3 regions of the Lactobacillus sp. A27 genome follow, and region 2 is predicted to be linked to each of the others. Evidence: predicted binding sites of a transcription regulator. Region 2 holds the regulator's gene; each other region holds the start of a gene.
The links. Region 2 encodes HrcA, which represses chaperone genes, less so after heat shock. Its sites were predicted from a motif close to TTAGCACTCNNNNNNNNNGAGTGCTAA; they were not measured.

Region 1: JEM49_RS04830 (ATP-dependent Clp protease ATP-binding subunit) is a predicted target of HrcA. The motif match lies at 1,286-1,312, and genes of this name have one in related genera.
Region 3: JEM49_RS06910 (Hsp20/alpha crystallin family protein) is a predicted target of HrcA. The motif match lies at 1,626-1,652, and genes of this name have one in related genera.

The regions. Positions count from the first base shown of each region.
Region 1 covers NZ_JAEHNT010000032.1:17,592-20,877, forward strand. Annotated here, with positions in the region: gene JEM49_RS04830 (ATP-dependent Clp protease ATP-binding subunit) at 1-1,241, opposite strand, end outside; gene JEM49_RS04835 (hypothetical protein) at 1,433-1,615, shown strand; gene JEM49_RS04840 (phosphocarrier protein HPr) at 1,729-1,995, shown strand; gene ptsP (phosphoenolpyruvate--protein phosphotransferase) at 1,995-3,286, shown strand, end outside.
Region 2 covers NZ_JAEHNT010000015.1:2,967-6,252, reverse strand. Annotated here, with positions in the region: gene grpE (nucleotide exchange factor GrpE) at 1-582, opposite strand; gene hrcA (heat-inducible transcriptional repressor HrcA) at 598-1,647, opposite strand; gene ribF (riboflavin biosynthesis protein RibF) at 1,814-2,776, opposite strand; gene truB (tRNA pseudouridine(55) synthase TruB) at 2,782-3,286, opposite strand, start outside.
Region 3 covers NZ_JAEHNT010000048.1:30,830-34,115, forward strand. Annotated here, with positions in the region: gene JEM49_RS06905 (C1 family peptidase) at 1-955, opposite strand, end outside; gene JEM49_RS06910 (Hsp20/alpha crystallin family protein) at 1,096-1,521, opposite strand; gene greA (transcription elongation factor GreA) at 1,755-2,216, shown strand; gene JEM49_RS06920 (CPBP family intramembrane glutamic endopeptidase) at 2,305-2,967, shown strand; tRNA gene JEM49_RS06925 (tRNA-Gly) at 3,016-3,086, opposite strand; gene JEM49_RS06930 (SOS response-associated peptidase family protein) at 3,128-3,286, opposite strand, start outside.

The DNA of each region.
Region 1 (3,286 bases), on a different contig from region 2:
ACAGGGATGCCAGTCTTTTCTTCAACAATCTTATTCATAATCTTGTTGGTGATAACTGGAGACTTGTCTGGATCTACCTTTTGATCTTTAACTTTTTCGTATTTTTCGATTTGGTCGCGGTAGTAGGCTGCCTTTTCGTAATCTTCATTCTTTAAGGCTTCTTCTTTTAGTTGCTCAGCTGCATTGATTCTTTCTTGCATTTTATCCTTATCAATATAAGGAATAGTTAAGTTCATTCTTGAACCAGCTTCATCTAACAAGTCAATGGCTTTGTCAGGTAAAAATCTGTCTTGAATGTAACGAGCTGATAATTTAGCAGCTGCTTCAATTGCATCATCTGTATAATGAACGTGGTGGTAATCTTCGTAGCGTTGTTGAATACCTTTCAGAATCCTAATAGTTTCATCAATAGAAGGTTCTTTTACTTCAACGGGTTGGAATCTACGTGCTAAAGCAGAATCTTTTTCAATGTCGCGATATTCCTTGATAGTAGTAGCACCAACTAATTGGAGTTCACCACGAGCTAAGGCTGGTTTGATGATGTTACCAGCATCCATACCGCCTTCAGCGTTACCCGCACCAACAATTTCGTGAATTTCATCAATGAATAAAATGATGTCATCACTTTGTTGTAATTCTTTGATTAATTGCTCCATCCGTTGTTCAAATTGACCACGAATTCCAGTACCTTGAACAAGTGAAACTACATTTAATGATATGATTCTTTTATTTTGTAATTTAGCTGGGACAGAACCATCAACGATTTCTTGTGCTAATCCTTCAACTACGGCTGTTTTACCAACACCTGCTTCACCGATTAAAACAGGGTTGTTTTTAGTTCTTCTATTTAAAATCTCAATTACACGAGCGATTTCTTTATCACGTCCGATAACTGGATCGATTTTTCCTTTTTTAGCAAGAGCAGTTAAATCAGTACCGTATTGGTCAAGGAGACTTTTACCACCTTGATTGCCGTTACCATTTCCTCCGCCCATTTGCATTTTTGGATTATTTCCGTTCATATTATTTGCGGCATTGTTGTTATTTCCGTTTAAAGCGTTGAATAAATCATCAAAGTCGCCAAAAAATTCATTGTTATTATTCATATTTTCTAGATTTCCTTGTTGATTTCTTAATTCTTGATAGCATTGTTGACATAAATCAATTTCTCGGCTTTGGCCATTTACCTTAGTAAAGAGGTGAATGGAGGCTGGCCGTTTATGACAATTTTGACAAAGCAAAATACATGACCGCCTTTCATTTAAGTTGTAACAAAATTATATTATTAGCACTCTTAGTAGTCAAGTGCTAAGCTCTACATTTCTTACTTAATGTAAGAAACACATAAAATAATAATATTTTTGAAAAATTAACATAAATAGTAGAATAAATAATGAAAAAATTATAAAATTTAAAAAGTGTGGTGATATTTTTGGATTATCAAAAGATTTTAGATCAATTGGTGTCTGGAGAGCTTAAAGAATATAAGGTAGAGCCCGAATATGCCTTTGATTTACAGAAAACTATTAGAAATTATGGTAAAAGACAATATATTACCGGCAGAGCTGAAAGAGGCGGTGCTATTGTATATACCGCTACGAACACTGACGATTGAATAATGTAAACTGTTACATTATTGTTGTCTAAACTGTAAAAACATGATAATCTAATACCTGAATGGGTATTTATTACCAGTTTAATTTTTTCAATTTAAAGGAGATATTTATAATGGAAAAACGCGATTTTCATATTATTGCAGAAACAGGTATTCATGCACGTCCAGCTACTCTTTTAGTACAAGCTGCTTCAAAGTTCGGTTCAGATGTTAACTTGGAATACAACGGCAAGTCAGTAAACTTGAAGTCAATCATGGGTGTTATGTCACTTGGTGTTGGCCAAAATGCTGATGTTACTATCACTGCTGAAGGTGACGATGAAAAAGACGCATTGGACGCAATTGCTGACACTATGAAAAAAGAAGGTTTAGCTGAATAATGACCAAGACTTTAAAAGGAATTGCTGCTAGTGATGGTATTGCCATTGCTCCAGCATATCTTCTTGTGGAGCCTGATCTTTCATTTTCAAAGTCTTCAGTTGATGATGTTGAAGCTGAAGTAGCTCGTTACAAGGATGCTATTAAGACTTCAACTACTGAAGTTGAAAAGATTCGTGATGTTGCCAAGAAGAGCTTGGGTGAAGAAGAATCTCAAGTTTTTGAAGCTCACTTAATGATTTTGAATGATCCAGAATTTACTGGTGCCATTGAGAATGAAATTAAGGATTCAAAGATCAATGCAGAAGCTGCATTAGATGAAACTGCACAAAAGTTCATCCAAATTTTTGAAAGTATGACTGATAATCCTTACATGCAAGAACGTGCTGCCGATGTACGCGATGTTTCTAAGCGTATTATGGCTCACTTACTTGGTAAGGAATTACCAAACCCAGCTTCAATTGACCATGAAGTAATCGTTGTTGCTCATGATTTGACTCCAAGTGATACTGCACAACTTAACAAGAAATACGTTAAGGGCTTTATTACTGATATTGGTGGTCGTACTGCTCACTCAGCAATCATGGCACGTTCACTTGAATTACCAGCTGTAGTTGGTACTGATTCAATTACTAAGGACGTTAAGAACGGCGACATGTTAATTGATGATGGTCTTGATGGTGTAGCTATTATTGATCCTAGTGATGATCAAGTAGCTGACTACAAGAAGAAGGGTGAAGCTTTCTTAAAGCAAAAGGCTGAATGGAAGAAATTGAAGGATGAACCTTCAGTAACTGCCGATGGTAAGCAATTTACTATTGCAGCCAACATCGGTACTCCTAATGATATGCCAGGTGTACATGAAAACGGTGCAGAAGCTGTTGGTTTGTACAGAACTGAATTCTTGTACATGGATTCATCAAACTTCCCAACTGAAGATGATCAATTCGAAGCTTACAAGAAAGTTATCGAAGGCATGAACGGCAAGCAAGTTATCATCAGAACAATGGATATTGGTGGTGACAAGCATCTAGATTACTGGGACCTGCCAGATGAAATGAACCCATTCTTAGGTGTACGTGCTATTCGTCTTTCACTTAAGAACGAAAAGATTTTCCGTACCCAATTAAGAGCTTTGCTTCGTGCATCAGCATACGGTAAGCTTGGTATTATGTTCCCAATGATTGGTACATTGGCTGAACTTCGTCAAGCTAAGGCTATCTTAAATGATGAAAAGCAAAAGCTTGTTGAAAAGGGCGTTAAGATCGGTGACGACTTGCAAGTTGGTATGAT
Region 2 (3,286 bases):
CTATTGAGCAACTACAACCATTGCTGGTCTTAGTGTCCGATCTTTATATTGATATCCTTTTTGTAAAACCTGAACAACGTGATCTTTTTGATCATCATTTTCGGCTGCTACAGTTTGAACAGCTTGATGCAATGTCGGATCAAATTTTACGTCTTCAGCTTCAATCTCAACGATGCCATGTTCTTTCAATGCTTTAGTTAATGAATCAAGCGTCATCTTAACGCCCTTCTTCAGTTGCTTGGAAACATCATCATCGGCTTCTACGCTTAAAGCTCTCTCCAAATTGTCTACAGCAGGCAAAATATCTTTAGCTAAGCTTTGAGATTCATACTTAATAAGTTGAGCTCTTTCTTTTGAATAGCGATTTTGCATATTTTGAATTTCTGCTTCGCTACGAAGATACTTATCTTCAAGCTCCTTATTTTTATCTTTTAAATCAGCCAATTCTTTAGCTAATTTTTCATCATGTTTATCATTTTTTGCTTCCTTACCTTCAGTTGCCTTTTTCTTAACATCCTTAGGTGTTGAAGCATTTTCTTTTTCATCTAAATTCTTTTCACTAGGAAACTCTTCTTTACTCACGGCTAACCTCCTCTATTATTGAAATTTACCGTAATAATCAAGTAACTTCTTGGCTAATTCATTTCTGAAGTATTCTAGAAGCCCTATCATTTGAGAATACGGCATATTTGTTGGCCCAAGTAAAGCTATTGTTCCTTTACCATGGGAGCCGACACTATATTCAGCTGTCAGCAAACTATAATTTTTTAATAAATCATTCGGCAATTCAGATCCTAACTTTACCTTAACTGGGTATTTTTCAGTCTTAGGATCAGCCTTAATATTCATCAAATTAGAAAACAAATTATCTCGATCAATTAATTCATAGAGTGAACGTATATCATTTACATTATTCTCAGTTGTATTGTTCAATAGATTAATTTGTCCATCAACATACATCTGCTCACTAGCCGCATCTTTTAACACGTCTTCAACTAAGCTAAATAATTCGTTAGCATGATCACTACCTAATTCGTTTTTAGCAAGTTCACTTAGCAATGAAACATTAATTTCCTTTAAACTCTTGTCAACTAATTGGTCATTAATCATTCGAACCGCTTTTTCAATTTCTTCACCATGAATATTATGTGGTAAAGCATAAACTTGATTTTGGACATTGCCATCACTCGTCACTAGAATTGCCATCACTTGTCTAGAAGACAGGGGAACAATCCTAAAACCTGTAATTTTAACATCCCTACTCTCAGGTCCTTCAGCAAAAGCAGTGTAATTAGTTAAATCAGATAAAATGCGTGCTGCTTCTTGTACGATTTCATTCACCTGATGAAAAGGTCGATCTAATTGTGTCCCAATCGTGTTATAAACAGACTCTGGCAACTGAAGCGGTTCAACTAAATTATCAAGATAATAACGATATCCATCACTTGACGGAATTCTTCCGCTAGAAGAGTGTGTCTTCTCAATTAAGCCTTGATCTTCTAGGACCGCCATTTCATTTCGAATAGTAGCGCTTGATACTTTAATTGGTAACTGCTTCATCACCGTCTTAGAGCCAACAGGCTCATGCGTTTGTGTGAAGTCTGTAATAATTGTTTTTAAAATAAGCTCTTGACGCTCGGTCAACATAATAATCGCCCTCACTTTTAGCACTCGTAATTCTCAGGTGCTAACAATTAATATGATACTATAAATTAGCAGAAAAACAAGAGGAGTGCTAAAATTTCTTCAAATTATTTCAAAAAATAAAAACTGAAGAACTTAGTTCAAAATTGCTAAGTTCTTCAGCTTCTCGTTACGCATTACTTCGTGCTTCTTGTGCAAAATAATGTTCAATTTCTATTTGGTCTTTCTCTAATTGTTTTTTCAATTCTTCAAGGCCGCTAAATTTAATTTCGCCTCTAGTATATTTATACCATTTAATTTTTATTGGCTGATCATAAATATCCTGTTTAAAATTAAATATATATGATTCAATAAAAATTTGTTCAGGTTGGCCAATCGTTATATTATAACCGACACTAGTCATAGATTCATACCACTTTCCAGCTACCTGCGTTTTAGTGGCATATACTCCTATTTTGGGAATTACCTTATGACTAGCCCAAACTAAATTAGCTGTTGGGAAGCCTAATTTATGGCCATTTCTTTTACCATGACCAACGATCCCGCTCATCACATAATGGTGACCCATTAATTGAAAAGCTAATTCCATCTTACCTTCCCTAATTGCCTGTCTAATTTCAGTTGAACCTATTTTTTTACCATTAAAAATCTGCTTAGGCATAACGAAAATTTCAAATCTATCCTTCGCAAATTTTGGTAAATTCTTCATATTAGCAGTCTCTTTAGGACCATATGTATAATCAAATCCAGCTACTACTGTATCTGCATTGAGTTTAATTATTACATTATCTACAAAACTCTGTGCATCTATCTCGCTAAACTTTTTAGTAAATGGCATTACGGCTAGATAATCTACACCTAGTTCTGCCATTTTATCTGCCTTTTCATCTAAAGTTTCTAAATACTTAAAGTCTTTTTTGGCAGCATAAATTTCCTTCGGATGACGATCAAAAGTTAATACTACTAATGGTAATTTCTTTTGATCAGCTATTTTTTTGGCTTTATTGATTAAGCGTTGATGACCTAAATGAACGCCGTCAAAAAAACCTAAGGCTAGAATAGTTTTTGAAGATATGATATTTTCGCTAACTGGATAAGTTAAATGAATGATTTTCACAACTAATCCCTTCATTTCAGTTATTCATTTTGAATCAACATTAAACTTGGGCGATATAATTTTCCCTTATTCTCATAAATCGCCTTGACTTTTTTATTGTACCTTAATGCGACTTTTTTAGCATCTATTTCTAACGAAATACCTGCTCCATTTTTCACTTTAAGCCATTTTCCTTCACTTAGATCAATTTGAGGATAGTCTTTAAAGAAAGCGTCAATTGGTTGAATCAATTCTGCAGCTTTTTCAGGATTCTCTTCAATTTCACTTAACTTAACGGCCTGAGAAATATCAAAACCTGAGCTAGCTACTCTTCTTAAGTAAGTCATAACTGCTGGGCAATTCATTTTCTCGCCCAAATCATTTACTAAGGATCTAACATATGTACCTTTACTACATTTAATTTTAAAATCAAATTCTTCTTGTCCATCTTTTTCATTGAATGTAGGTTTATTGGTTAAATCATATTGTAAAATATCAACTTTACGTTTTGGTCGCTCTACCTCAATACCTTCTCTAGCATACTCA
Region 3 (3,286 bases), on a different contig from region 2:
CATCGTTACCAAACCAAACAGCTTCACCATCCTTTAATTGGGCAATTGAAGCAGCGGTCAAGTATTCCATTGGCACGTTCAAAAGCTTAATTCTGAGTGAACCAGAAACGTTGTCTTCTGCTGGTAAACCATAAAGCTTGCCATATTCGTGATCTGGAGCGTTAGTTAAAACAACGTAGTCATCAAAATCAACGTCGCCTAAGTACTTGTGTAAGAATTCAAGTGGAGTAAGGTCTTTTTCTAAGTGATACTTCTTATCGTCATCGCGATATTCAAGATCAAATTTCTTAGGTGGCTCACCAACAGCAATGGCAGTCATTTGGTAAACTTCACTTAAGAATTTTTCACGAGTCTTCTTGATTTCGTCATCTTTGCCTTCTTGCTTTAATTTTCTAAGAAATAAAGCATCCTTCTTAAGCTTGTCGCCTAATGCAGTCGCAAAGCCAGTAGTATCGTTAGTGTTGAAAGTTTCAGGCATAGCGTATGAAGGAACAACACCGTATTTTTCAACTAATGCAGCAGCCATTTGGAATTGACCACCATCTGCACCAGCAAAGTCTAAATCACTTTTAACTTGGCGAGAATCAAGTGGCATGTCAGCACTGTCCAAAATACGGTTGTAGAACATGTTGGCACGTTCAATCTTGTCCCAGAAGAAGTTGTAAGCTTGTGAGAAAGTAAAATCCTTTGCCTTGTATTTCTTGCCGAATTCATGACGTAAAACGTTTAATGTGGCAAATAACCAGCAACGACCTGAGTGCTTTTGGTTGGTAACATTATCAGTATCAAGTTCAGTTGAAAAAACGCGGGTTAATTCGCTTTGAACGCGGTCATTGTAAGAAGCTTCAAGTACACCGCTACGTTGAGCAGCACGAGCAACGACTTCGTTTTTAGGATTTTTATTAAAATCGGCAGAAAACTTTTCCAGTTCCTGCACAGTTAATTCATGAGCCATTAAAAAAATCTCCTTTTCTCATTTTTAATTTTTTCTTAAATTAAGTCTATTTTAAGCCAAAATAAAAGCGGGTTCAATCATGAACTCGCTTCAGAGAATTATATCCGTAACTTATTAGACCTCTTGCTTAATCTAATAAATTAATCAATATGGATAGAATTGCTATCATCACCAGCATTTTGCTTTGGCAAGATGATAGTCAATACACCATTATCATACTTTGCATGGATCTCACTTGCAACTATATTTGGTAATCTATAGCTTCTTGAAATGCGACCTTCGCTTCTTTCTTTATGAATAATGTTCTTATCCTTGTCACTTGTATCCTTAAATGATTTTCTGCTGCCAGCAACTGTTAAAAGACCATCTTTGTAGTTAACGTTGATGTCCTCTTTGTTCATACCAGGCATATCGATCTTAACGGTATAGTCTTTGTCTGTTTCGGCAACATCTGATTGCATGATGTTTTCAATTTCAGTGTCATCAAAGAAGTTTCTTGGAAAACCAAACCAGTCGTTCATTGCATCCATCATATCATTGCGACGATTCATCATATCGTTTGCCATATTGAAAACTTCCTTTCAATTTTTATTTGCTCTTTAATTCGTAAGGACTCGTTCTTTTTCCTTACACTGATTATTGTAGTCAGTTTCAAAATAAATTAAACTATTTAGCACTTGAAAGTATATAGTGCTAATTTATGAATAAAAACTTTAGTAAATCAACGTTTAACACTTGTGGATAACTTTTGTATAATTAAAAAGAAAAATGAATGAACGAATTGATAAGGTGTTAAATCATGGTATATTTTCAAAAAATGACGCCAGAAGGCTATAAACAAATTGAAGATGAAATTGCACGTTTAAAGAAAGATCGTCCTCGCAGAATAAAGATTTTACAAGCTGCGCGAGCTCTAGGCGATTTATCAGAAAATACTGAATATACAGAGGCTAAAAGGGACCTTGGACACTTGCAGAGTCGTCTGCGTTATTTAGGTAAGCAATTAAAGTACGCAGAAATTGTCGAAACTAAGGATGATGGCAAAGTAGATTTGGGTAAGACCGTAGTTCTTAAATTTGATGACGATGATGAAACAGAAGAATATAAGATTGTCGGACGGATGGAGGCGGATTTGGCCGATGGCAAAATCTCCTTTGATTCACCTTTAGGTCAAGCAATTATGAAGCAAGAGGCAGGTATCGTTGCCACAGTCGAAGCCCCAGCTGGAGAATATAAGGTGACTATTGTAGAAGTGAAGTAAGCGGACGCCCTATCTGTATTTAATAAACTGTATTTTTTTGGTATAATATTGATTTTGTAGGATACAATCCAGAGTAGGAGTGAAAATTTTGAATACGCCAGAATCGAGAGAGGGAAACGTTATCCGCTATGCAGTGTACCTGGTAGGGTATGTTATCGTCTTTGCAGTCGTTAAGCTAGTGACTAGGAAGACGCCATTGCATGTTTGGGATTTGATTTTGTTTTGCCTTGTTGCAGCAATGATTTTATTATTTTATGTTTATCGCTTTAATCGCGAACAACGTTTTTTTGCTCGAGATTTTAAATTACCATGGCTAGGCAGTTTTTCTACGGTAATGTTGCTTACTTTGGCAATCACGGCTACTCGAATTCTTATATCGTATTTACAAGCATATGAAAAGATTCCACATTATGACTTTCAATTGATTTATTTAAAAAATGAATCAGTTGACATGTTTTGGTTTTTGATCTTAGTACAAGGAATTATCTTACCAATTCTGCAAGAATTCCTTGCAACAGGATTTTTGTTTAATTATGCTTTTCGCAGAAGTACTACTCAAGTTGCAGTAACAGGAATTATTGTTTCAGGAATTATTTTTAGTTTGTTAAACTTTCAAAGTTCACTTTTGTTGGTTGTGATTGAGATTATCTATGGCGGGCTATTTGCCTGGAGTTATCTTTATACACAAACGCTCTGGATGCCGATTTATTTGGCTATCATTAGTGGCGTTTTAACCGTTATCATGGCGTAAAAAATAAACGGATGAGAAAAAATCTCATCCGTTTTTTTTGTACAAAAAAGCGGATAGCGTGAATCGAACCCGCATCTACAGCTTGGGAAGCTGTCGTTCTACCATTTAACTATACCCGCAATACTTCTTTATTCTATCATGCTTTTAATTAATAAACCAATTATTTTTGATGTGGCTCTTTTTGTATTTTTAGGTCAATATTGCTGCGATCAACCAAACTGGTAAAGTTTTGAAAAAGCCATCTACGCAGTTCGCCAGGATCAATGATTAGTGGCATGCGGTTATGAATGGGAGCTATGTCTTTATTAGGAGCGGTAGT